DNA from 4 places in the Streptomyces sp. NPDC001137 genome. Region 4 is predicted to be linked to each of the others. Evidence: riboswitches for the same ligand, from Rfam matches in the RefSeq annotation. Region 4 holds a riboswitch; each other region holds the start of a gene.
The links. Region 4 has a riboswitch for cyclic di-AMP ahead of ABT254_RS03380 (C40 family peptidase). Riboswitches for the same ligand answer to the same signal wherever they lie in the genome.
Positions count from the first base shown of each region.

Region 1: linked by a shared signal. The riboswitch ahead of ABT254_RS02355 (transglycosylase SLT domain-containing protein) and the one ahead of ABT254_RS03380 (C40 family peptidase) in region 4 are both predicted to bind cyclic di-AMP.
Region 2: linked by a shared signal. The riboswitch ahead of ABT254_RS35180 (C40 family peptidase) and the one ahead of ABT254_RS03380 (C40 family peptidase) in region 4 are both predicted to bind cyclic di-AMP.
Region 3: linked by a shared signal. The riboswitch ahead of ABT254_RS01430 (C40 family peptidase) and the one ahead of ABT254_RS03380 (C40 family peptidase) in region 4 are both predicted to bind cyclic di-AMP.

Region 1 is NZ_JBEPBA010000001.1:492,967-498,827, forward strand. It holds gene ABT254_RS02340 (LolA family protein) at 1-118, opposite strand, end outside; gene ABT254_RS02345 (CHRD domain-containing protein) at 374-1,321, opposite strand; gene ABT254_RS02350 (polyprenyl synthetase family protein) at 1,470-2,480, opposite strand; cyclic di-AMP (ydaO/yuaA leader) riboswitch at 3,181-3,351, shown strand; gene ABT254_RS02355 (transglycosylase SLT domain-containing protein) at 3,356-3,838, shown strand; gene ABT254_RS02360 (HAD family hydrolase) at 3,898-4,755, opposite strand; gene ABT254_RS02365 (FAD-dependent oxidoreductase) at 4,890-5,861, opposite strand, start outside.
Region 2 is NZ_JBEPBA010000023.1:103,312-109,172, forward strand. It holds gene ABT254_RS35170 (ATP-dependent Clp protease proteolytic subunit) at 45-680, shown strand; gene ABT254_RS35175 (hypothetical protein) at 688-996, shown strand; cyclic di-AMP (ydaO/yuaA leader) riboswitch at 1,412-1,545, shown strand; gene ABT254_RS35180 (C40 family peptidase) at 1,549-2,022, shown strand; partial or broken gene ABT254_RS46595 (LysE family translocator) at 2,133-2,483, opposite strand; partial or broken gene ABT254_RS35185 (LysR family transcriptional regulator) at 2,490-2,817, shown strand; gene ABT254_RS35190 (ATP-binding protein) at 2,955-3,413, opposite strand; gene ABT254_RS35195 (helix-turn-helix domain-containing protein) at 3,627-4,487, shown strand; gene ABT254_RS35200 (DUF397 domain-containing protein) at 4,497-4,724, shown strand; gene ABT254_RS35205 (8-amino-7-oxononanoate synthase) at 4,796-5,861, opposite strand, start outside.
Region 3 is NZ_JBEPBA010000001.1:305,364-311,224, forward strand. It holds gene ABT254_RS01420 (M23 family metallopeptidase) at 1-937, shown strand, start outside; gene pcrA (DNA helicase PcrA) at 969-3,455, opposite strand; cyclic di-AMP (ydaO/yuaA leader) riboswitch at 3,858-4,009, shown strand; gene ABT254_RS01430 (C40 family peptidase) at 4,018-5,172, shown strand; gene ABT254_RS01435 (tellurite resistance/C4-dicarboxylate transporter family protein) at 5,272-5,861, shown strand, end outside.
Region 4 is NZ_JBEPBA010000002.1:77,516-83,376, forward strand. It holds gene ABT254_RS03370 (carbohydrate kinase family protein) at 1-257, shown strand, start outside; gene ABT254_RS03375 (MFS transporter) at 394-1,947, shown strand; gene ABT254_RS03380 (C40 family peptidase) at 2,356-3,918, opposite strand; cyclic di-AMP (ydaO/yuaA leader) riboswitch at 3,975-4,148, opposite strand; gene ABT254_RS03385 (DUF5997 family protein) at 4,340-4,744, opposite strand; gene ABT254_RS03390 (LysR family substrate-binding domain-containing protein) at 4,803-5,588, shown strand; gene ABT254_RS03395 (hypothetical protein) at 5,765-5,861, shown strand, end outside.

The DNA of each region.
Region 1 (5,861 bases), on a different contig from region 4:
CCGCCGCCACCCCCACCACCGCGACCGGGACCACGTACCGCGCGGCCTTGCGCCGACCCGCGCGCAGGTCGTCGGCCTCCCCGGCGGTCGTACTGTCGTCGGATTCGTACGGTGCCATGTGTGCGCTACCTCCGTCGTCGGCGGCGGCTTGTCCAACTCGCGTGTTTCTGTTGTCCACCCCGAGCCGCCATTCTCACCCGAATCGGTGATCAGTGGTGATTTCCGTGGTTTCCATCTCACCAAATCGGCCAGGAGGAAGCGTCAGCCCCGGGGGCCAACTCCGTGTACACCTGGGGTATGACGCGACAGGGCGGCGCCTGCCCCCGACCCGTAGGGGTCGCAGGGGGAAGACGCCGCCCTGGGTGAGCTCCCGTCAGTTCTGCAGGAAGACGTAGTCCGCCCGGTACGGCACTCCAACGATCGCGCCCGGAGTGCAGGAGCCGGCCGGGGCCACTCCGCCCACGGTGTTGAGCCGCAGGATCTCGGTGGTGTTCGCGAGCAGACCGTGGTGCTTGCCGGCCTGAGTGGCCTTGAGGTCGAGCTCGGGGATGTTGCCGTCCCCGTTCGGCGTCTTGGCCAGGACGGCCCCGGTCACCGCGCTTCCGTCCGGCGCGACCCACTGCGGCGTACCGGAGTTGGGCGCCACGAAGGAGTGCCGGATGCCGCCGCCGAGCAGGGCGCCGACGTCTCGCTGGGCGAAGGCGTAGCCGCCGCCGGTGGCCGGCTTGCACTCGTAGATCTGCTTGCCCTTGATCACGGACGCCTGGAAGTTGTGCAGGGCGTGACGGAAGTCGAAGGCGGCGACGGTGACCTTGTGGAGCTGGCCGCGGACGGCTCCGCCGGGGAACTCGGTGGTGTGCAGGTTGGCGTAGAACGAACCGGGGTCGGACTTGAGGGCGGCGAGCAGCCCGGCGTCCTTGACCTCGACCGTGCCGGTGACGCTGTGCCGCTTGCTGTTCTTCAGCAGGTCGGTGAAGTCGACCTTGACGCCCCCGTTGGTCCCCCGGGCGCCCTGGTGGATGTGGAGCATGGTCGGTTTGCCGGTGCCGCGCCAGGTCACGGCGACGGACACCTTGTCGTCCTGCACCTTGATGAACTCGAGCGCGGCGCCGTCCTTGTCGCCGACGGCCGGACCGCCCGCCACGGGAACCTCGTTGGCCCCCCGCAGACTGGCGGCAAGAACGGTTCCCCCGGTGTCGCCGGACAGGGTCCCCCCGGCGGCGTGGGCCGGGATCACCGCGGCGGCGATCCCCCCTGCGGCGGCCACCGCGGCGGCGGCCACCATCAGGCTCTTACGGCGCTTCGAGAACGTCGTGTTCATGCCCATGATTCTGTTTTCTCCCCGTAGACCGGCCGACACCCCCTGCGTCGGCCTTCTGGGGAGGACTACGGAAGCGATCTTATTCTGGACTCAGTCCAGATATGTGACGTGTATCACATCACTCGAACATGCAGGTCGGAGTGGCAGCTCAGCCGGCCCGATGGACGACGGCGTCGCACATCTCCATCAGCGCCAGCTTCGCATCGCACTCCGGCAGCGGGGCCAGCGCCGCTCGCGCGTCCTCCGCGTACCGCACCGTGTCCCGGCGCGCCTGCTCCAGCGCGGGATGCTCCCGCAGCCCGGCGAGCGCCTCGGCGTGCCGCGCGTCGTCGCTCAGGTCGGAGTCCAGCAGCTCGCACAGGGCGATGTCCTCGGCGAGCCCCAGCCGGGCCGCCCGCTCCCGCAGTCGCAGCACCGGAAGGGTGGGGACCCCCTCACGGAGGTCGGTCCCGGGCGTCTTCCCGGACTCGCGCGACTCGGAGGCGATGTCCAGTACGTCGTCCGCCAGCTGGAAGGCGACCCCCAGCCGCTCCCCGTACTGCGTCAGTACGTCCACGACCGTCTCGTCGGCGCCCGACATCATCGCCCCGAAGCGGCACGACACGGCCACCAGGGAACCCGTCTTGCCGCCGAGCACGTCCAGGTAGTGGTCGACCGGGTCCCGGCCGTCCTGCGGCCCCGCCGTCTCCAGGATCTGCCCCGTGACCAGGCGCTCGAACGCCTCGGCCTGGACCCGGACCGCCTCGGGGCCGAGGTCGGCGAGGATGTGCGAGGCGCGCGCGAACAGGAAGTCGCCGGTGAGGACCGCCACCGAGTTGCCCCAGCGGGTGTTGGCGCTGTCGACGCCGCGCCGCACGGCGGCCTCGTCCATCACGTCGTCGTGGTACAGCGTCGCCAGATGGGTCAGCTCCACCACCACGGCCGACGGCACGACACCCGGCGCATACGGATCACCGAACTGGGCGGCGAGCATCACGAGCAGCGGGCGGAACCGCTTCCCGCCCGCCCGCACCAGGTGCTGGGCGGCCTCCGTGATGAAGGGCACCTCACTCTTGGTGGCTTCGAGCAAACCTTCCTCGACGGCCGCCAATCCGGCCTGGACATCGGCTTCCAGAGCCTGGTCCCGCACGCTCAGCCCGAACGGCCCGACGACGGTCACGAGGGGTCTCCTGTCTGCTGGTGTCTACTGGCGGTTACACGGTTTGTCGATAGGTCGCTGACATCACTCAAGTCAGCGTATCCGGTCACCTTTCGATCACCGATGCCACCCACCCGTCCAGCCCGGGCGGTATCGGATCACGACCGGTATGTTTTTGATCAACCGATAAGAACGGATATCTATCGACTTGTCTATCGGGGTGTCGGCCGACCCGCCTCTCGGAGCACCCCCCGGCTCGTCCCCGGCGCGCCGCTCGGCGTGTCCCTCGTTTGAACGAGCCCGAAACATCCTTCCCCCACGAAACGACTCACGAGGACCTCCGGATCCCGGGCCCGGGGTGCTCGACGGGCGACCGTCATGACAACGACGTGCACCACATGACAGGTTCCGCTTTCGCCCCCCAATGAGGCGATGGGCGGCTGGTTGACTATGAGTTGGGGTCATTGCCCTTTTTGCCGTTCTTGCGGATGCCGGTGACTTGACTCACACGGCACGACGGACGCGCGGTGCCGATTCCCCCGCCGCTTCCCCACCCCCGCAGGCGAGTTGAGGCTTGGCAACCGCAAAGGATCAAGCACCCCATAAGCCTCAGACCAAGGTCAATAGGCCTGATCTGTGAGCCCGACACTTGTTCCCGCCATGTGCTCTCGCATACGTTCCCGGCCTGTCGGGCGGACGCCGAATCCTGCCGCCGCCCGCGCACGACCATCGACCGAACCACTCGCACGGCAGGAGCGGGGGAACCAGGTAGGCCGCCGGACCGGGCATCCCGGTGCGGCTAGGGGTGAAGCCGCGTCGCCGTACGGCTGCGCGGCCGGGCATCTCCCCGCCCGAACCCGACAGCTCACCTCGCAGGCGACGGAGAGGATCCCGCCATGCCTGCAACAGGTCAGCACCGCCGTCCCAGAAGCAACCGCCTCGCCCGCAAGCTCGCCGTCACCGGCACCGGCGCCGCCGTTCTCGCCCTTCCGCTCATCGGGGCGAACACCGCGTCCGCCGCCACCCCGACCGTGGCCAACGTGAAGTCGATGGGCTACGCCGACAATCTCGACGGCTGGATCAGGGGCGCCCTCCAGGTCATGAAGCAGAACGGAATCCCCGGGACGTACAACGGGATCTACCGCAACATCATCCGCGAGTCCTCGGGCGACCCGGCCGCCATCAACAACTGGGACTCGAACGCGCTCGCAGGCACTCCGTCCAAGGGGCTGCTGCAAGTCATCGACCCGACATTCCTCGCCTACCACGTGCCCGGCACGGCGATGAACCCCTTCGACCCGATCGCAAACATCACGGCCGCCTGCAAGTACGCTGCCGCGCGGTACGGGTCGATCGACAACGTGTTCGGCGCCTACTAGGCGCTTTGCGGCGGAGCCGCACAGGGATACAGCCCCGCGCCCCTTCGGGGTGCGACCGCTCACAGCCCCTCGAGCTGGCCGAGCTCCACGAGTTCGTCGAGCTCCCCGAACTCGACGAACAGTCGCTCGAGGACGACGGCGATGCCGTCGTCCTCGTTCGACAGGGTGATCTCGTCGGCCACCGCCTTGAGTTCGGGGTGGGCGTTGGCCATGGCGACGCCGTGGGCGGCCCAGTCGAACATGGGAATGTCGTTGGGCATGTCGCCGAAGGCGATCGTCTGCTCAGGACCGAGTCCCAGGTGTGCGGCGGCCAGTGCGAGGCCCGTCGCCTTGGTGATGCCGCATGGCTGGAGTTCGACGGTCCCCGGTCCCGACATGGTGACGGTGGCCAGCGAACCGACGACCGAGCGTGCCGTCGCCGCCAACTCGTCGTCGGACAGTGCGGGATGGCGCAGCAGCACCTTGCTGATGGGTTCGCACCAGAGGTCGTCGCGCCGGTCGACCCGGACCGCCGGCAGCGTCGGATGCGGCATCAGGTAGCCCGGTTCGATGAGCGTGAGGCCCTCCACACCGTCCTGGTCGACAGCCGCGTACACCTGGCCCACCTCGGCCTCGATCTTGCCGAGGGCGGTCTCGGCCAGCTCCCGGTCCAGGGTGACGGACCACAGCAGACGGTCCGCGCCCACGTCGTACACCTGCGCGCCCTGCCCGCACACCGCGAGCCCCCTGCTGCCCAGTTGGTCGAAGAGCGGCCGCACCCTGGGGGCCGGCCGGCCCGTCACGACGAGGTGCCGGGCGCCGGCCCCGGCGACCCGGGCGAGCGCGGCGAGGGACCGGTCGGACAGCGTGTCGTCGCCTCGGAGCAGCGTGCCGTCCAGGTCGGTGGCGATGAGTGCATATGCGGTGGGTGCGGCCATGATCAGAGAATACGGACAGGACGCCCCACCGACTCATCGCGAACCGGACGACGGCCCGTTGCTCCACCGTCCCTCGCCCAACTCCCTTATCCTTGTGGGCTCTTCATCATCAGGCCGGGGCCCGCGGCCCCGGCCTAGCCGTGCGCTGCCGCCAGGTGTTTGGCCAGCCTCGGAGAGGCGAACTCGGTACCGCACACGAAACGCATCACCGGGCCGTACGACGCCGCGGCCGGCAGGCCGGTGAAGTACAGGCCGGGGACCGAGGAGACGTATCCCGCGCCCAGTTTGGGTGTGCCGCGGCTCACCGCGAGACGCGTGCGCAGTTCGTGGCCGAGGAAGTCCATGGCCGCGATGTCCACCCGGTAACCGGTGGCCGCGATGACGTGGTCCGCGGACATGTCCTGGACGCGGCCCGCGTGGGTGCGCACCGTGAGCTCGCAGCAGCCGTCGGCCGCGTCCGCCCGCACGATCCGGTCGACCTCGCTGACCTGTACCTTCCCCTCGAAGCGGTCGCGCAGCCACCAGGCGCCGAGCGGGCCGAGTACGCGCCGCACCAGGTAGTGGCGGGTCTCGGCCGGCAGGTAGCGGTAGGGGTGCGGGTAGTAGCTGAGGGCCCACAGGGACCAGGCGCGGCCGAAGGGCGACTCGGGGCGCAGCCTCGGCTGCTTCCACGGCGGTGCGCCGAAGGCGACCCTGCCGCGGCCCCGGGAGACCACCCGCACCCGTGCGCCCGCCTCCGCCGCCAGCGCCGCCGTCTCCAGCGCGGACTGGCCTGCGCCGATCACGATCAGTTCCTTGCCGGCGTAGCGCGTCAGGTCGTGCTGCTGGGAGCTGTGGGAGACCGGGCCCGTGGGGGTGGGTCCGTCCGCCGCGGCGGTGGCCAGTTCGGCCGGCAGGTACGCGAGGCCGGACAGACCGGTCGCCACGACGACCGCGCGGGCGGTGAACAACTCACCGGAGTCCAGCTTCAGTTCGAAGCCACCACCCTTGCGCCGGTCCACCGACACCACCCGCACCCGCTCCAGTTCGGGCACCAGCTTCTGCTGGAACCACTCGCCGTAGGAGATGAAGGTCTCGACGGGGATGATGTCCTCGTCCGTCACCAG
Region 2 (5,861 bases), on a different contig from region 4:
GTACGTCCTGTACATTTTTTACAGACGCAGAAGGAGGGGTACCGATGACCCGACCGTCCGCCCGTTACGTCCTGCCCGAGTTCACCGAGCGCACGAGCTCCGGCACCAAGACGATGGATCCGTACTCCAAGCTCCTGGAGGAGCGGATCGTCTTTCTCGGGACGCCGATCGACGACACCTCGGCGAACGATGTGATGGCCCAGTTCATGCACCTCGAGTACCAGGCCCCGGACCGGGACATCTCGCTCTACATCAACTCCCCCGGCGGCTCGTTCACCGCCACGTCGGCGATCTACGACACGATGCAGTACGTCGGCTGCGACGTGGAGACGATCTGCCTCGGGCAGGCCGGCTCGTCCGCCGCGGTGCTGCTGGGGGCGGGCACGCCGGGCAAGCGGTTCGCGCTGCCGGGGGCACGCGTGGTGATCCATCAGCCGCTCCTGGCCGAACCCATCGAGGGACAGACCAGCGATCTGGCCATCCAGGCCGAGGAGTTGGGCCGGATGCGGGCCCGGCTGGAGGAGATGCTCGTACGGCACACGGGACGCAGCCCGGAGCAAGTCGCCGCGGACATCGAGCGGGACAAGATCCTGAACGCCCAGGAAGCCGTGGAATACGGCCTGGTGGACCGGATCATCCCCAGCCGCAAGTCCACCCTCGCCCCGCCCACCGGGCGGTGAGCGGCCGGTGCTCCCACCCGAACTCCCGCCGTTGCCCGCCCTCACGCACGCCGAGGGTGAGTTGATCGACCGTTACCTCGACGTGGTCGACCTGCTCGGCCGCATCAACCCCGCGCAGCACGGCGACACGTATCGCGGGCTGCGGGCCGCGCAGGCGCTGGTGAGCAAGGCGGCCCAGCTGCGCGACGCCCTGGCGCTGATGCACCAGCGGGGCGAGACCGAACTGCACGCCCCGACGCTGGGGCGCGCCCTGCGGGTGCTCGACGGGGAGCGGCGCACCGCCCGGGTCACGGTGCCGCCACCGCCCCACAGTTGACGCACGTATGACCGGTCCGGGCCTTCCGCTTGTCGGCGAAGCGTCCGGACCGGAGGTCAAACGGACCAAACGAGGTACCCCCATTCGGCGTAGTCGCGGCTCCTTTTTCGCGACCGTCAGGGTTGCGCAACGCGCCTGCCGCAAGGCCGGAATCTGGTGCTCCGGTGCTGGTCCGGGCCTCCTCGGGGGCCTCAACGCCCCCTCGAACGCAGGGGTGTCCACCCGAACGGGTGAGTGGTGAGTAACGACACAAACTCCCGGTTCCATTGGGATTTTCGGACTTGTATGGGTGAAGATCCCTGTCTGACGACAAGCCCCCGCCGCAGCGGCGGGGCGATCCGGGCGGACGCCGAGTCCTGCCGCCGCCCGGATGACCGGTCGACAGGAGTGGATCGGCAGGAGTGGAGGACCCAAGCAAGACGGGTCGCCGGAACGGTCACGCCATGACCGGGTCGAGCAGCCCTTGGGGTGAAGCCGCGTCAGCGGCCGGGCAACTTCGCCAGCCCGAATCCGACAGGTCATCCTTCACAGGCGGCTGACGAAGGGTTGCGCATGACTGCGCTCAATCGTGTCCCGTCGCTGATGGTCCGGGCCGGTACGGCCTCGGCCCTCACCATCGCCGCAGTGGGCGGCTCCATCGTGGTCCCGGGCGTCGCCTCCGACGCCTCGGCAGCCACCATGGCGACGAAGGCACTTCAGATCGCGGCTTCCAAAAAGGGTTCCCCGTACAAGTGGGGCGCCAGCGGACCACGCCGGTTCGACTGCTCAGGGCTCACGCTGTACTCGTTCAAGAAGGCGGGCAAGAAACTGCCCCGTACGGCGGCCCAGCAATACAACAAGACCCGGCACATCTCCGCGAAGAGCCGGAAGGCCGGAGACCTTGTGTTCTTCCACTCGGGCTCCAACGTCTACCACGTGGGCATCTACGCCGGGAAGGGGAAGATCTGGCACGCCCCGAAGTCCGGGGACGTCGTGAAGCTGCAGAAGATCTGGACCTCCAGCGTCTGGTACGGCCGGGTCAGCTGACTCTCCCGCGGGGGCGACGGCAACCTGACGTGCCGTCGCCCCCGCGGGGCATGACGCGACATCAAAGGCCCGGCGGCGCTTCGAGGAGAAGCACCGCCCCCAGAGCCGCCGGCAGCAAGCAGCAGCGTCCGGGGCAGCGCCGCACCGCCCGCGGGCACGAACCGCGGCAGCAGACTCAGGAAGGTGATCGGCGCCTTGGGGTTCGGGGCATTGGTCATGAACCCCTACGCGCGGCGGACACCGGCACCTCGACGCTCCCCGTACGGGACCGGCGCAGCCCCCGCAGCGTCCTCAGGCCCACGTACAGCACCGTAGCCGCCGCCGAGCAGCCGAAGTGCCCGGAAGAGCGCCGGAACGGCGGCCAGGACCGCGGCGACGCCGGCCACCGCAAGCGCCGTCTGCAGAAGCGGCCCGCCCCCGACACCGAGTGCGCAGGCGACACCGGCCCGGCGGGAGACGAGGGTGCCGTGGCGGAGGCGGGCTCGATCACCCGCGCCGCCGAGCGACTCGGCTGTACGGCGCCCGCGCCCTCCCAGCAGCCGGCGAAGCTGGAGCGGGAGGCCGGCACAGCGCTGCTCGTGCGGCATCACCGCAGGGCGCGCCTGACGGGTGCGGGAGAGCTGCTCGTTGCCCGGGCGCCGGGTGCTGGACGAATGGGAGCGGGCGCGGCACGAACTGGCGCAGCTGACCGGGCTCTCGGGCGGCACGCGCCTGCTGGGGACGTTCCTGACGGCGGGGATCCAGCTGCTGCCGCCGGTGCTCAGCGCGTTCCGCCGGGCACATCCCGACGTGGAGGGATGCACCTGCTGGAAGGGGGCGAGTTGCGCCGTACGGTCTCGGTCGCCCACCGCCCCGACGAGGTGGCACCGGCCGCGGACGCCTTCCGGGCGCTGTGCGCGGGGCGTTCAGCCGGGCGCGGCTCGGTTGAGCGACTACGGCTCCTGCTGCCCCGCCGCCGTCACGGGCTGGGCCGGTACCGTCCACGGGAGTTCGATGGTGACCGTCTTGCCGCCCTCGCGGGTGGGGCGGACATGCAGTCGGCCACCGCATTCGGCAGCGAGCCAGCGGATGATCACCATGCCGCGGCCGTTGTCCTGCTGCACGGCGGCGGGCAGCCGCTTGGGGAAGCGGGGGTGACTGTCGGTGACACCGATGCGGAGCTGCTCGTCCCGGTGGAGTTCGATGTCCACCGTGAAGGTGGGCGACTGACCGAAGGTGTGCTGTACCGAGTTGGTGGCGAGTTCGGAGACGATGAGGCGGATGGTCTCGGCGGCCTCCGTGTCCGCCGGCAGTCCCCACTCGGCCAGCGTGGTGACCACGAAGCCGCGGGCCGCGGAGACCGAGGCGGGATCGCTCGGCAGAGTGACGGATGCTTCCAAATGGTCTGCCATGGCGCGGTCGTCCCTTTCCCACGGGACCGGAGTCCGACACGGAGCGGATGGTTCGAGTACGGTCCCGGACTGGTGCTTCGTCGCCAGACTGCCATTACCGCGCCCGTCACGGGTGGCGATCCACCAAGATATGCATATATCTGTCCCCCAAAGCGGTGAACTCTGCGACGAGAGACCGTATTTGGGTGGCACGGAAGGAGTAAGGAGAAGCGCATGCAACACGGTCCCGCGGTGCGCCGCCGGAAACTGGGCGCCGAACTGCGTGCGTTACGCACGAGCGCGGGGCTCACCAGTGGTGAGGCCGCCCGGCTCGTGGGCTGGCACCAGTCGAAGGTGAGCCGGATCGAGACCGGCGCCAGCGGGGTGAAACCGGCCGATGTGCGGTTACTCCTGGACGCCTACGCCGTGGCGGACGCCCAACTCCGTGAATTGCTGCTGGTGTTGGCAGGATCCGACGAAGGAGGCGGCCGGCATCACTGGTGGCACGCCTATCGCGGGGTACTGCCCCCGACCTACCGCGATTTCATCAGTCTGGAGTCCCAGGCGAGCTCGATGAGCACGCTGGAGACGTCCGTGGTGCCCGGCCTTCTGCAGACGCCCGCGTATGCGCGCGCGGTGACCCGGGCAGCCGTCGGCGGACTGGACGACGAACGGCTCGACGCCCTGGTCGAGGTACGGCTGGCCAGGCAGGACGTACTGCGTTCGGATCCGCCGCTGGAGCTGAGCGCGGTACTGGACGAGGCGGTGCTGCGCCGGGAGATCGGCGGCCCCGAGGTCATGGACCAGCAGCTCGAACGGCTCCTGGAGGCGGCGCGTCTACCTCAAGTGCGGCTTCAGGTACTGCCGTTCGCTGCCGGAGCGCATGTCGGCGTCACCGGACCTTTCGTAATCTTCTCATTTTCGAGCACTTCCGATCTGGACGTGGTTGTTCTCGACCACTTGACGAGTAGCCTCTACCTCGAACGGAAAGAAGACCTCCGGGCCTATACCGAGGCCTTCAACGCCCTTCAGAGCCACGCCCTTTCGCCCGAGGACTCGTTGGATTACATCGCCGGGATAGGTGACGGCGCGTAAGGAGGCACCATGTCAGCACTGCCTCGGAACGTACCCTCCAGTACCGATCTGCACGGCGTGCGGTGGCTGCGCAGCAGCTACAGCACGGGTGCGAACAACTGCGTGGAGACGGCACGGCCGCACTCCGGCCCGTGGGCCGGACTGCTCGCCGTGCGCGACTCCAAGGACCCGGCCGGGCCCGCCCTGCTCCTCTCCCCCGAGAGCTGGACGGACTTCACGGCCGCATACAAGTCCTGATCAGTCCCGATCGGCCCTGGCCAGTTCCGATCAGTTCCGCATCGTGCGGCACACGGCCGTGTCACGCCGACTCATGGTCGCGTCTCGCCGATCACACGTACAGCGCGTTCGATCTGCGCCTCGGAGAGGTCCGCGCGGGCGGTCAGCCTCAGCCTTGAGATGCCGTCGGGCACGGAAGGAGGACGGAAGCAGCCCACGGCGAGCCCTGCCGTACGGCAGTCGGCGGCCCATTGCACGGCCCCCTCCGGGGACGGAGCGCGCACGGAGACCACCGCGGCGTCCGGTCGTACCGCCTCGTGACCCGCGGCGGTCAGGCGTGCGTGCAGTTCGCCGGCGACGGCACGCGCGCGTGCCGCACGCTCCGGTTCGCGGCGCAGCAGTCGCAGTGCCGCCAGAGCCGCGCCCGCCGCGGCGGGCGCGAGGCCCGTGTCGAAGATGAAGGTGCGGGCCGCGTTGACGAGGTGGTCGATGACCCGGGCGGGGCCGAGGACGACTCCGCCCTGGCTGCCGAGCGACTTGGACAGCGTGGCGGTCACGACCACGTCGTCGGCGCCCGCCAGGCCCGCCGCGTGCGGGGCGCCGCGGCCGCCGTCACCGAGGACGCCTAGGCCGTGCGCGTCGTCGACCAGCAGTCCCGCGCCGCGCTCCCGGCAGGCGGCGGCCAGCTCGGCCAGCGGGGCGGCGTCGCCGTCGACCGAGAAGACCGTGTCGGAGACGACCACCGCGGTGGCCGCGCCGTCCTCGTGGGTCTGGAGCGCCTTGCGCACCGCCTCCGGGTCGGCGTGCCCGACGACCTGGGTGGTGCCCCGGGCCAGCCGGCAGCCGTCGATGAGGGAGGCGTGGTTGCCCGCGTCGGAGACGATCAGCGAGCCGTGCGGGGCCAGCGCGGTGACCGCGGCGAGGTTGGCCGCGTAGCCGGAGGAGAAGACGAGAGCCGCCTCGAAACCGCAGAAGTCGGCGAGCTCGTGCTCCAGCTCGGTGTGGAGCTGCGTCGTACCGGTGACCAGTCGCGAACCGGTCGAGCCGCCGCCCCAGGTCCGCGCGGCCTCCGCCGCACCCTCGGCAATGGCCGGATGGTGGGTCAGGCCCAGGTAGTCGTTGCTCGCGAGGTCCAGCAGCGGGGAGTCGGCCGGGCGC
Region 3 (5,861 bases), on a different contig from region 4:
CCCCGAGGCCGACGGCACCGCCGCGCCCGCCGGAACCGCCGACGACCACGAGCAGCAGGCCGAGCACGCTTCGTACGAGGAATCCCTCCCGGACGGCGGCCAGTCGAACGCCACCGGGGAGCTGCCCTCGGTGGCCCCGCTCCTCGACGAGCAGGAAGAGGTCAGGTCGGCTCCGGCCCCGCGCGCGGGCTCCCGCAGCGGGGCCCGCTCCCGCCGTCGCGCGCCTGCCAAGCGGTCCGCGCTGCTGACCGTCGCCGTGCCCTCGGCGTGTGTGATGGGCGTGGCCGGTATCGCCGCCGCCTCCGTGGGGACCTTCACCGGCGACCAGGGCACCTCGACGACCGCGTCGGACGCACATGCGGTGAAACCATCCGCCGCCAACAACAAGCTGGACACCCAGCTCCGGAGCCTCTCCGCAGGCGCCGACGACTTCGCCGACCGGGCCAGCCGTACGCAGGAGCGCATCGACCTCAGGGCCCAGCAGGAGGCCGAGAAGAAGAAGGCGGCAGCGGAGGCGGCCCGCAAGGAGCGGCTGCGCCCGAAGTACGTCCTTCCGGTCGCCCAGAAGGGGCTCAGCGCCTACTTCGGCCAGGCCGGCATCAACTGGATGTCCGTGCACACCGGCATCGACTTCCCCGTCTCGTACGGCACGACGGTGATGGCGGCGACCGACGGCACCGTCCGCACACAGTGGAACAGTGCGTACGGGAACATGATGATAGTGACCGCGAAGGACGGCACGGAGACGTGGTACTGCCACCTCTCCAGCTATCGCGTCGCCTCCGGTACGACGGTCAAGGCCGGCGACCCGATCGCGTACTCCGGGAACTCCGGCAACTCGACCGGCCCGCACCTGCACTTCGAGGTCCGGCCGGGCGGGGGTTCGGCTATCGACCCGCTGCCGTGGCTGCGGAGCCACGGGCTCGACCCGACTTAGGAGACCCGGGGGCGGCGCCCCCCAGGTCCTGTTACAGCTTCTCCACCGGCGCATACCGCAGCAGCAGGCGCTTCGGCTTGGTGTCGCCGAAGTCGATCGTCGCCTCGGCGTTGCCGCCCGTGCCCTTCACCGCCACGACCGTGCCGAGTCCGAACTGGTCGTGTGTGACCCGGTCACCCACGGCCAGCGAGACCACCGGCTTCTCGGAGGCCCGGCTCGTGGCGAATCCGGACGCACCCGACGCCGACGAGCGCGAGCGGGAGGACGACAGCGAGGACGCCACGGCCGACGCCGGGCCGGAGGAGACCGGGGCGGTGGCGCCCGTCCGCTTCCAGTCGACGTGCTGTGCCGGGATCTCCTCCAGGAACCGGGAGGGCGGGTTGTACGACGGCTGGCCCCACGCACTGCGCAGGGACGAGCGGGTCAGATACAGCCGCTCACGCGCGCGCGTGATGCCGACGTAGGCGAGCCGCCGCTCCTCCTCCAGCTCCTTGGTCTGGCCGAGGGCGCGCATGTGCGGGAAGACGCCGTCCTCCATGCCGGTGAGGAAGACCACCGGGAACTCGAGGCCCTTGGCGGTGTGCAGGGTCATCAGGGTGATGACTCCGGAGCCGTCCTCCTCCTCGTCGGGGATCTGGTCGGAGTCGGCGACGAGCGCGACCCGCTCCAGGAAGTCGGCGAGAGAGCCGGGCTCCTCGCCCTCACCGGACTCCTGCTCGAACTCCAGTGCCACGGCGGCGAGTTCCTGGAGGTTCTCGATGCGGGTCTCGTCCTGCGGGTCGGTGGAGGCCTGCAACTCGGCGAGGTAGCCGGTGCGTTCGAGGATCGCCTCCAGGACGGTCGCCGGGCCGGCGCCGGACTCGACGATCGTCCGGAGGTCCTCCATCAGCGTATTGAACCGCTTGACGGCGTTGGCCGACCGCGCCGCCATGCCGTATGCCTCGTCGACGCGGCGCAGCGCCTGCGGGAAGCTGATCTTCTCCCGCTGGGCGAGTGCGTCGATCATCGCCTCCGCGCGGTCGCCGATGCCGCGCTTGGGGACGTTCAGGATGCGGCGCAGCGGCACCGAGTCCTCGGGGTTGGCCAGCACCCGCAGATAGGCCAGGACGTCCCGGACCTCCTTGCGCTCGTAGAAGCGGACACCGCCGACGACCTTGTAGGGCAGGCCGACGCGGATGAAGACCTCTTCGAAGACACGGGACTGGGCGTTGGTGCGGTAGAAGACGGCGACGTCTCCCGCCTTCGTCTCGCCGGCGTCCGTGAGACGGTCTATCTCGTCGGCGACGAACTGGGCCTCGTCGTGCTCCGTGTCGGCGACGTAGCCGGTGATGCGGGCGCCCGCGCCCGCGTTCGTCCACAGGTTCTTGGGGCGGCGGGACTCGTTGCGCTCGATGACCGCGTTGGCGGCGGAGAGGATCGTCTGGGTGGAGCGGTAGTTCTGCTCCAGCAGGATCGTCGTCGCGTTCGGGTAGTCCTCCTCGAACTGGAGGATGTTGCGGATGGTCGCACCGCGGAAGGCGTAGATCGACTGGTCGGCGTCGCCCACGACGCACAGTTCGGCGGGCTGCAGGTCGTACTCGTTCGGCGGTACGTCCTCGTCGTGCGCGCCGGTGCCGACGAGTTCCCGTACGAGCGCGTACTGGGCGTGGTTGGTGTCCTGGTACTCGTCGACCAGGACGTGCCGGAAGCGGCGGCGGTAGTGCTCGGCGACGTCCGGGAAGGCGCGCAGCAGGTTGACCGTCGTCATGATCAGGTCGTCGAAGTCGAGGGCGTTCGCCTCGCGCAGCCGCGACTGGTACATGGCGTAGGCCTGGGCGAGGGTCTTCTCGAAGCCGTCGGCGGCCTGGGCGGCGAAGTCCTCCTCGTCGATCAGCTCGTTCTTGAGGTTCGAGATCTTGGCGCTGAAGGACTTCGGCGGGTAGCGCTTGGGGTCGAGGTCCAGGTCGCGGCAGACCAGGGCCATCAGGCGCTTGCTGTCGGCCGCGTCGTAGATCGAGAAGGAGGAGGTGAAGCCGAGCTTCTTGCTCTCCCGGCGCAGGATGCGCACGCACGCGCTGTGGAAGGTCATCACCCACATCGCGTTCGCGCGCGGGCCGACGAGCTGCTCGACGCGCTCCTTCATCTCGCCCGCGGCCTTGTTGGTGAAGGTGATCGCGAGGACCTGGCCCGGATGCACGTTCCGCTCGCCCAGGAGGTAGGCGATGCGGTGGGTGAGCACGCGGGTCTTGCCGGAGCCGGCGCCGGCCACGATGAGCAGGGGGGTGCCGGAGTGGACGACGGCCGCGCGCTGGTTCTCGTTCAGCCCGTCCAGGAGCGCGGCCGGGTCGATCGCCGGGCGAGGGGTGCCGTTGCGGTAGTAGGCATCCCTGTCCGGGGGCACGTCGAACTTCCCGCCGAACAGATCGTCCGGGACCGGCTCCGGTCCGTGATCGTCCTCGGGCGGCGGCGGAGGTTCCTCCTCGTGCCCGCGGGGGGCCTGGAGGTTCGCCAGGAAGCTGTCGTCAAAGAGGCTGCTCATCGCTCTCCGAGTCTAGGGCGCCCCACTGACAGCCCGCCGCCGCCCTGAGAACATCGCCGGAATCCGCCGACTCCCCCGGGCCTCGCAGGCCGCGGAATCCCCGATTCCTCCGGACCTGGCCGCGAGGTGTCCCTCGAGAACCGCGCCATCACGGTCCGTAATCGAACAGGTCGAGGCAGCCACCGAAGTGGACAGCTGCCACCGATCCGGTAGAACACGCACAAGCCGTCACAGTCCTACCCGGACTGACGCCCGTGTGCGGCCCGCTGACCAAAGGTCACGAAAATGTATCGGGCATATCGAACATCAACCTTCACAGAGGCCACACGGGTTGGCTACCGTTCCGGCAGGCCGCACGACCCCCACCGGCGAACGTCGCCGGGCCGCGCGGCCACCGCCGAGTCCGGGGCGCCGCCGCGCATCCGGAGCCGGGGACCCACACCGACCTTGGGGTGAATCGGTCCTCCCTTTCGAGGCACGGACCGTAGGGCAACCCTTCCGAAGCACCCGCCCGAACCCGACAGCTAACTCGGTAGGCGGAAGACGGAAGGAGTCGCCTCCCTTGGCGTCGCACCGCAAGTCGCGCCCCGCGGGTACGCGCGTAGCAGGCATACGCACCCCCGCCCTCGCCACGGCCGCCCTCACCTCGGTGGCCCTGCTGTCCCAGTCGGCGAACGCCGCCCCCGCCGCCGACGGCAAGCCCAGCCTCGAAGAGGTCGAGAAGAAGGTCGACGACCTCTACCGCCAGGCGGAGTCGGCCACCGAGAAGTACAACGCGGCCAAAGAGAAGACCACGAAGCAGCGCAAGAACGTCGACACCCTCCTCGACGACGTCGCCAAGCGCACGCAGAAGCTCAACGAAGAGCGGGAGCAGCTCGGTTCCTTCGCCGCGGCCCAGTACCGGACCGGAGCCGCCGCACCCGACACGGCGACCTTCCTGCTCGCGGACTCCCCGCAGGACTACTTCGACCAGACGCAGCTCATGGGGCGGCTGACCTCCCGTCAGAAGAGCGCGGTCGACGACTACTTCACCCAGCAGTCCGCGACGATGAAGAAGCGCGAGGAGGCCTCCAGGAGCCTTCAGACGCTCACCGAGACACAGAGCGACCTGCAGACCGCCAAGTCCACGGTGCAGAAGAAGCTCTCCGACGCGCGCGAACTGCTGTCGAAGCTGACCGCCGAGGAGAAGGCCCGGCTCGCGGCGATCCAGAAGCAGAAGGAGGAGGAGGCCGCCCGCAAGGCCGCGGAACTGGCGAAGCAGCAAGCGGCGGCGGAGAAGGCCAGGGAAGAGGCCGCGGCCCAGGACAGCGGCTCCTCCGCGGGCACGGGATCCACCTCCGCCGGCGACTCCTCGTACGCCACCAAGGCCGAGAAGGCGCTCGCCTTCGCCCGCGCCCAGATCGGCAAGCCGTACGTCTGGGGTGCCACCGGCCCCGACTCCTACGACTGCTCCGGCCTCACCCAGGCCGCCTGGAAGGCCGCGGGCGTCGACCTCCCGCGCACCACCTACGACCAGGTGAACGCCGGCACCACGGTCTCCCTCACCGACGCGCAGCCCGGCGACCTGATCTTCTTCTACGACGACATCAGCCACGTCGGCGTCTACATCGGCAACGGCATGATGATCCACGCCCCGAAGCCGGGCGCCTACGTCCGCGAGGAGTCGATCTACTACGGCGGCGCATCGATCATCCACAGCGTGGTGCGGCCCGCCTGAGGCACCGGGAAGCAGTGCACGCGCGCGTGCGGGGCAGTTTGTGACGCACGCGCGCGTGGCCCGCCCTGAACCCGCGCCGCACTCCCTAGCATCGGCCCCATGCCCGGCAGCATCGGCCCCGAGTCCGGCCCGACCTTCCTCCGCGCCTGGTGGGCGCGGCGCTCACCGGCGGCCGGGGCCGCCGTGATGGCGACCGGCATTGTGTCGGTCGGACTGCATCTGACGGGACACGAGGTGCTGTCACAGGTCGCCCTGGGCCTGGCCTGTGTCGCCTGGGTGGTGCTTGCGGCAGGCTTCGGTGTCCGTCTCGTGCGGGAACCGGCGAGGTGGCGGAGGGAGGCGGGGACGCCGGGCGCGCTGACCGCCGTCGCGGCGACCACCGTGCTCGGGACCCGGTTCTGCGCCCTCGGACGGCAGACCCTCGCGGCGGCCCTGCTCGCCCTGGGGGCCGTGCTGTGGCCGCTGCTGCTGGTGCAGGTCGCACGGCACTGGCGGCGTCGTATGCCGGGCGCGGTGTTCCTGTGCTGCGTGGCCACGCAGGGCCTCGCGGTGCTCGGCGCCACGCTCGCCGGTGCCCGGGCGACGGCATGGCTCGCGCAAGCGGCGCTCGCGCTGTTCTGGCTGGGGCTCGTCCTCTACGGCTGCGTGCTGGCCCTCTTCGATCTGCGACAGGTGACGGAGGGGCCGGG
Region 4 (5,861 bases):
GCGCGCTCCTGGTGACCGCGGAGGGCACGGAGACGGTCCCCGCCTTCGAGGTCGACGTCGTCGACACGACCGGCTGCGGTGACGCGTTCTCGGCAGGCTTCATACGCGGCATCGGCCTCGGCCGCACCCCGCGCGAGGCCGCCGTACTGGGCAACGCCGCGGCCGCACTGGTGGCGCAGGGGCTGGGCAGCGACCACGGGGAGTTCGACCTGCCGGAGGCCGACGAGTTCGCCATGACCCACAAAACCCGCTCGTGAGCCGCTCGACTCCCGCTGAAACGGTGTAAACCGTCACCGAGTCAATCAAGTGGTGACGGTCACGACAGGGGCGTACGGTCGAACGGTAGACGCCGCAGTGGACGGAACCGTTCACTGATGCCGAGTGCGACACGCCATGAGCAGCAGCCCCCAGCCCACCTCCGCATCACAGGCCGCCACCCGCGAACCGGGCGGCGGCGGAAACGGCGTGGCGCTGCTGGTCATCGCGTCCTGCCAGCTGATGGTGGTCCTGGACATCACCATCGTGAACATCGCGCTGCCGCACATCCAGACCGCGCTGGACTTCTCCACCACCAGCCTGTCCTGGGTGGTCAACGCCTACACCCTGACCTTCGGCGGCCTGCTGCTGCTCGGTGGCCGCACCGGGGACATCCTCGGCAGGCGGCGCATGTTCATCTTCGGGGTGCTGCTGTTCGCGCTGGCCTCCCTGCTGGGCGGGCTCGCGCAGAACTCCGGCCAGCTGCTGGCCGCACGCGCGCTCCAGGGCGTCGGCGGCGCCATCGCGTCCCCGACGGCCCTCGCCCTGATCAGCACGACCTTCCGCGAGGGTCCGGAACGCAACCGCGCCTTCGGGGTGTTCGCCGGGGTCTCGGCGGGCGGCGGTGCCATCGGGCTGCTCGCGGGCGGGGTCATCGTCGAGTGGCTGAACTGGCGCTGGGTGCTCTTCGTGAACGTCCCCATCGCGGTGCTCATCGCCCTCGCCACGCCCCGCTGGATCAAGGAGTCCGAACGCCATCCGGGCCACTTCGACCTCGCCGGCGCGCTGACGTCCACCCTGGGCATGGTGCTGCTGGTGTACGGCTTCATCAGAGCGGCGCAGGACGGCTGGCGGGACGCGCTCACGCTGGCCTCGTTCGGTGCGGCCGTCGTCGTCCTCACGGCGTTCATCCTGATCGAGCGGCGTTCCAGCCAGCCGATCACACCGCTGCACATGTTCGCCGACCGCAACCGCGCCGGCACCTACGGCATCATGCTCAGCCTCGCCGCCGCGATCTTCGGCATGTTCTTCTTCCTCACGCTCTTCGTGCAGAACGTGCTGGGCTTCAGCCCACTGGCCACCGGGTTCGCCTTCCTTCCGGTCAGTGCGGTCATCGCCTTCGGTGCCGGGCTGGCCTCCCGGTTCCTGCCCACCTTCGGCCCCAAGCCGTTCATGGTGGTGGGAGCGATCCTCGCGGCGGCCGGCCTGGCCTGGCTGACCCTGACCGACGTCCACTCCACCTATGCGGGCAGCATTCTCGGCCCGATCCTCGTCTTCAGCCTGGGCATGGGCATGGAGTTCGTCTCGCTCACCCTCATGGCACTCTCGAACGTCTCCGTCGAGGAGACCGGCGCGGCCTCCGGGCTCCTCAACGCCACCCAGCAGGTGGGCGGTTCACTCGGCCTGTCCATCCTGGTCACCATGTTCGGCACCGCCAGCACCAACGAGGCCCACAAGCAGATACCGCGCTTCCTGGCCCAGGCCACCCCGGCCGAACGCCTGCGCTTCAAGCACACCGGTCAGCTCCCGAGCCCCTGGTCCGACCACGTGCTCACGTCCGGTATCTCGGCGGCCTTCATCATGGCGGCGATCTTCACCGTTGTCGCCGCCCTGATCGCCCTGGTCGTCATCCAGGTCCGCCCCTCCGACCTGGAACGACTCAAGGGCGGAATGGGACCCGGCCCGGGCTGACGCTCCTCGGCACCAGGGACGACTACGCCGTCGGCGGGGACACGGCAGCGACTGTCGCCGCCTTCGACGCCCGTGTCACGGCCTGGCGTGCGGCACTGCTGAGCAGCGGCGACACGGCACTCGACACGGTCGGCCACTGCACCTATCCGCACGGCAGCGACCCGGAAGAGCCCTTCGTCGACGCCGCCAGGGGGCACGGCGTGGGCACCAACCCGAGCTGCTGCGCCCGCAGGACCGTGCTCATGCGGTCGCGGGTGCCGAGCTTGCGGTGGATCTTCTCGACGCCCGTCGAACGCGACGGCGACCTCGGACGGCCCAGCCCGAACAACAAGGAGGCCGCCGACTTCCGTCGGCGGCCTCGCTGTTCATCGAGCTGTCGGTGTCACGCCCCGACCGGTGTTCCTGACCTCACGCGGGACGTACGGCGATACGGACCGCGGCTTCACCGGCGTAGTGGACCGGGTCCTCGCGGATGACCGCGCCCGGGCCGGGGGCGTGAATCATCAAGCCGTTGCCGGTGCAGATGCCGACGTGGCTGAAGTTGTCGTTGAAGAAGATCAGGTCTCCGGGGCGGCTCTCGGCAAGGGGAATCACGGTGCCGGCGCTCGCCTGCTCGTACGTGGTGCGCGGCAGGGTGACCCCGGCGGCCCGCCAGGCGGCCTGGGTGAGCCCGGCGTTGTCGTACGACTCCGGCCCGACCGCACCCCACAGGCACGGTCTGCCGATCTGGGCACGGGCGAAGTCGATCGCCCTGTCGGCCTTGGTGACGGCTGAGCTGCCGGCGGCGGGCACCCCCGTGTCGAGCACGGACGGCTGCATGGTCCAGCCTCCGGCCTGGGGTATGCCGCCGGTGTCGAGGACGGATGGCTGGGTGCGCCACTCCTCGGCCGTGGGTGTGCCGGCGTCGAGCACGGAAGGCTGCGCACGCCAATCCGTGGCGGGGGTTACGCCCGTGTCGAGCACGGACGGCTGGGTGCGCCACTCCTCGGCCGTGGGTGTGCCGGCGTCGAGCGCGGAAGGCTGCGCACGCCAATCCGTGGCGGGGGTTACGCCCGTGTCGAGCACGGACGGCTGCATGCGCTGCTCCGCGACCGCGGGTACGCCGGTGTCCAGCACGGACGGCTGCATGCGCTGTTCACCGGTCTGGTACATGCCGGTGTCGAGCACGGACGGCTGCATGAGCTGCCCGCCGGCCGGGGGGACGCCCGTGTCGAGGACCGTCGGCTGCTGCAGCCGCCACGCCTCCTCGTTCGCCCGGAGGGTCTGGTCCCCCTGGTCCTGCCAGGGCAGCTGGGACGGCAGGGCCTGGGCGGCCGGGCGCGGTGCGGAGGTCTGCCGGGCGGTGTACCGGTACAGCAGCTCGCTGGCCGCCGCGATCTTGCGCTGGTTCTGCTCCTTGGACCTGCGCAGGGAGGACTGCTTCGACTCGGGGGCCGCCGCGGGCAGGGCGGGCGCGGCCTCCTGGCGGGGCTGCGGAATTGCCGGGAGCGCGGCCGTGGGGCCGGCGGTCAGCTCGGCCACCGGCCTGCGGGACTCCGCAGAGGGCAGTTCGGCCACGGGCCGGCCGCTCGCCCCCAGCTCATCGGCGGCGCTGCGGCTGTCCGCCGGACGCGCGGGCCGGGGCTCCGCCTGGGGGGCCGGCATACGGTCGGCCGGCAGCACCGCAGGAACCGTCGGGCCCAGAGACGCACGCGCTCCGTCGAACCACCGCCGGGACACCGAGTCGAGTGCCGGATCCGAGCGGCCGCGGTCGCGGGGCGGGGCGGCGGGCGGCCGCGCTCCCATCAACTGGGCGCGGGTGAAGTTGAAGTTGCCGGTGTCGGACTCGGCCTGGTCGTAGAGGCTGCTCACCCGCTGCCGGACGGCTTCGCGGCTGGGGCCCTCGTCACCCGTCGTCGGTGCGGCGTCGGCGGTCTGCGAGAACAGCGCCACCGAGGTGAGGGCGGCGGTCGCGAGAGCGGAATTGCGCATACCGGGAAGCCCGAGGCCTCCGGTGCGCGATGGTCGATCCGGCGCCATGGGAGCCGTACTCCTTCCGTACTCCGCCTACCGAGTTAGCTGTCGGGTTCGGGCGGTCGGTTCCGGAAGGCATGCCCTACGGCCCCTGCCTGGGCGGGCAGTTGGCCGATTCACCCCGTCGTTCGGTTGGGTCCCCGGTTCCGGCTGCCACGGGGGCGCACCGGATTCGGCGGAGGCCGCGCGTCCCGGCGGGGTTCGCCGGAGGAACTCGTGCGGCCTGGAGCCACGCTAGCCAACTTGTGCGGCTCGTGTGAAGGTTGAAGGCCGGAATGTCCGATACGCTTTTGTGACCTTCGTCGTGACGGGCCGTCAGATCCGTGCGTTGTGCACGCAGTGGATCCGGACGGCAACCGTCCGTCGCGAACAGGTCGGGTCAGGGCCGCGGACCGTCGCCGTGGGCCTCGCGCTCGGCGTTGCGCTTCTTGATGCGCGCCGCCTCCTTGCGGACCTCGGCCTGGGTGGCGCGCTCCTTCTGCAGCCACTCGGGCTGTTCCTGCTTCAGGGTCTCGATCTGCTCGGTGGTGAGCGCCTCGGTGATCCCGCCGCGGGCCAGACCCGCGATGGAGACACCCAGCTTCGCCGCGACCACCGGACGGGGGTGTGGGCCGTTCGCTCGCAGCTCGCGCAGCCACTCGGGCGGCTCGGCCTGGAGCTGGTCGAGCTCGGCTCGTGAGACGACACCCTCCCGGAACTCGGCGGGGGTGGCCTCGAGGTACACACCCAGCTTCTTCGCCGCGGTCGCGGGCTTCATCGTCTGGGTGCTCTGGTGCGACTTCATGCCGTCCAGGGTATCGAGCGTGTTCGAGACCTCCGACCACGGCCGGTAGCCTGGCCTGGTGACAGGCTCCGAAGAATCCCAGGCGTTCCGGCTCGCGTACGTCCCGGGGGCGACGCCCGCCAAGTGGGCGCGGATCTGGAACGAGCGCCTGCCCGACATCCCGCTGAGCCTCCTCGCCGTACCGGCCGCCGAGGCATCCGGCGTGCTGCGGGCCGGCGGGGCCGACGCGGGACTCGTACGGCTGCCGGTCGACCGTACGTTCTTCAGCGCGATCCCCCTGTACACCGAGACGACGGTCGTCGTCGTCCCCAAGGACCACGTGATCACGGCGGCGGACGAGGTGACCGTGGCGGACCTCGCGGACGAGGTCGTCTTCCACCCCCTCGACGACGTCTTCGACTGGGAGCGGCCGCCGGGCGAGCCCGCCTTCGAACGCCCCGCCACCACCGAGGACGCCGTGGAACTCGTCGCGGCGGGCGTCGGCCTCCTGGTCGTCCCCCAGTCGCTGGCCCGTCTGTACCACCGCAAGGACCTCACGTACCGGCCGCTGGTCGACGCCCCCGAGTCGAGCGTCGCCCTGGCCTGGCCCGAGGAGGCGACCACGGACCTGGTCGAGGACTTCATCGGAATCGTCCGCGGCCGCACGGTCAACAGCTCCCGCGGCCGCAGGGCGCCGGCACCGGAAACGAAGGGCAAGGCGGGCGGCGCGGCCGCTGCCCGGCGCAAGCCGGCGGCGGGGAAGACGACCGGGAAGACGGCCGGGAAGTCGGCGGGGCGCAACCCGAGGGCCGGTTCCGACGTCTCCCAGGGCGCCAAGCGAAGGAAGCCCCGCCGCCGGGCCTAGCCTCCCCCGGGGTGGCCTCGCCCCGTTCCGACCATCCGGTGGGGCGATGGACGGGAGGCGGGGGAGTTTTGCTTCGCAAGGGGGTGCGGCGCGCAGGCGCCGCCGCGGACCGGCTGCCCGACCGCGGACCGTGGGGCGACCCGGCCGGCCGTGGATACCGCCGGCCGCGCGGTGGGCTGTGGCGGGTGGCGGCGTTCGTCGGGCGCACGCTGCGCGGCGAGTGGCAGGCGATCGTCGTCGATCCGGTACGGCAGCTCAGACGGCGTGGGCTGC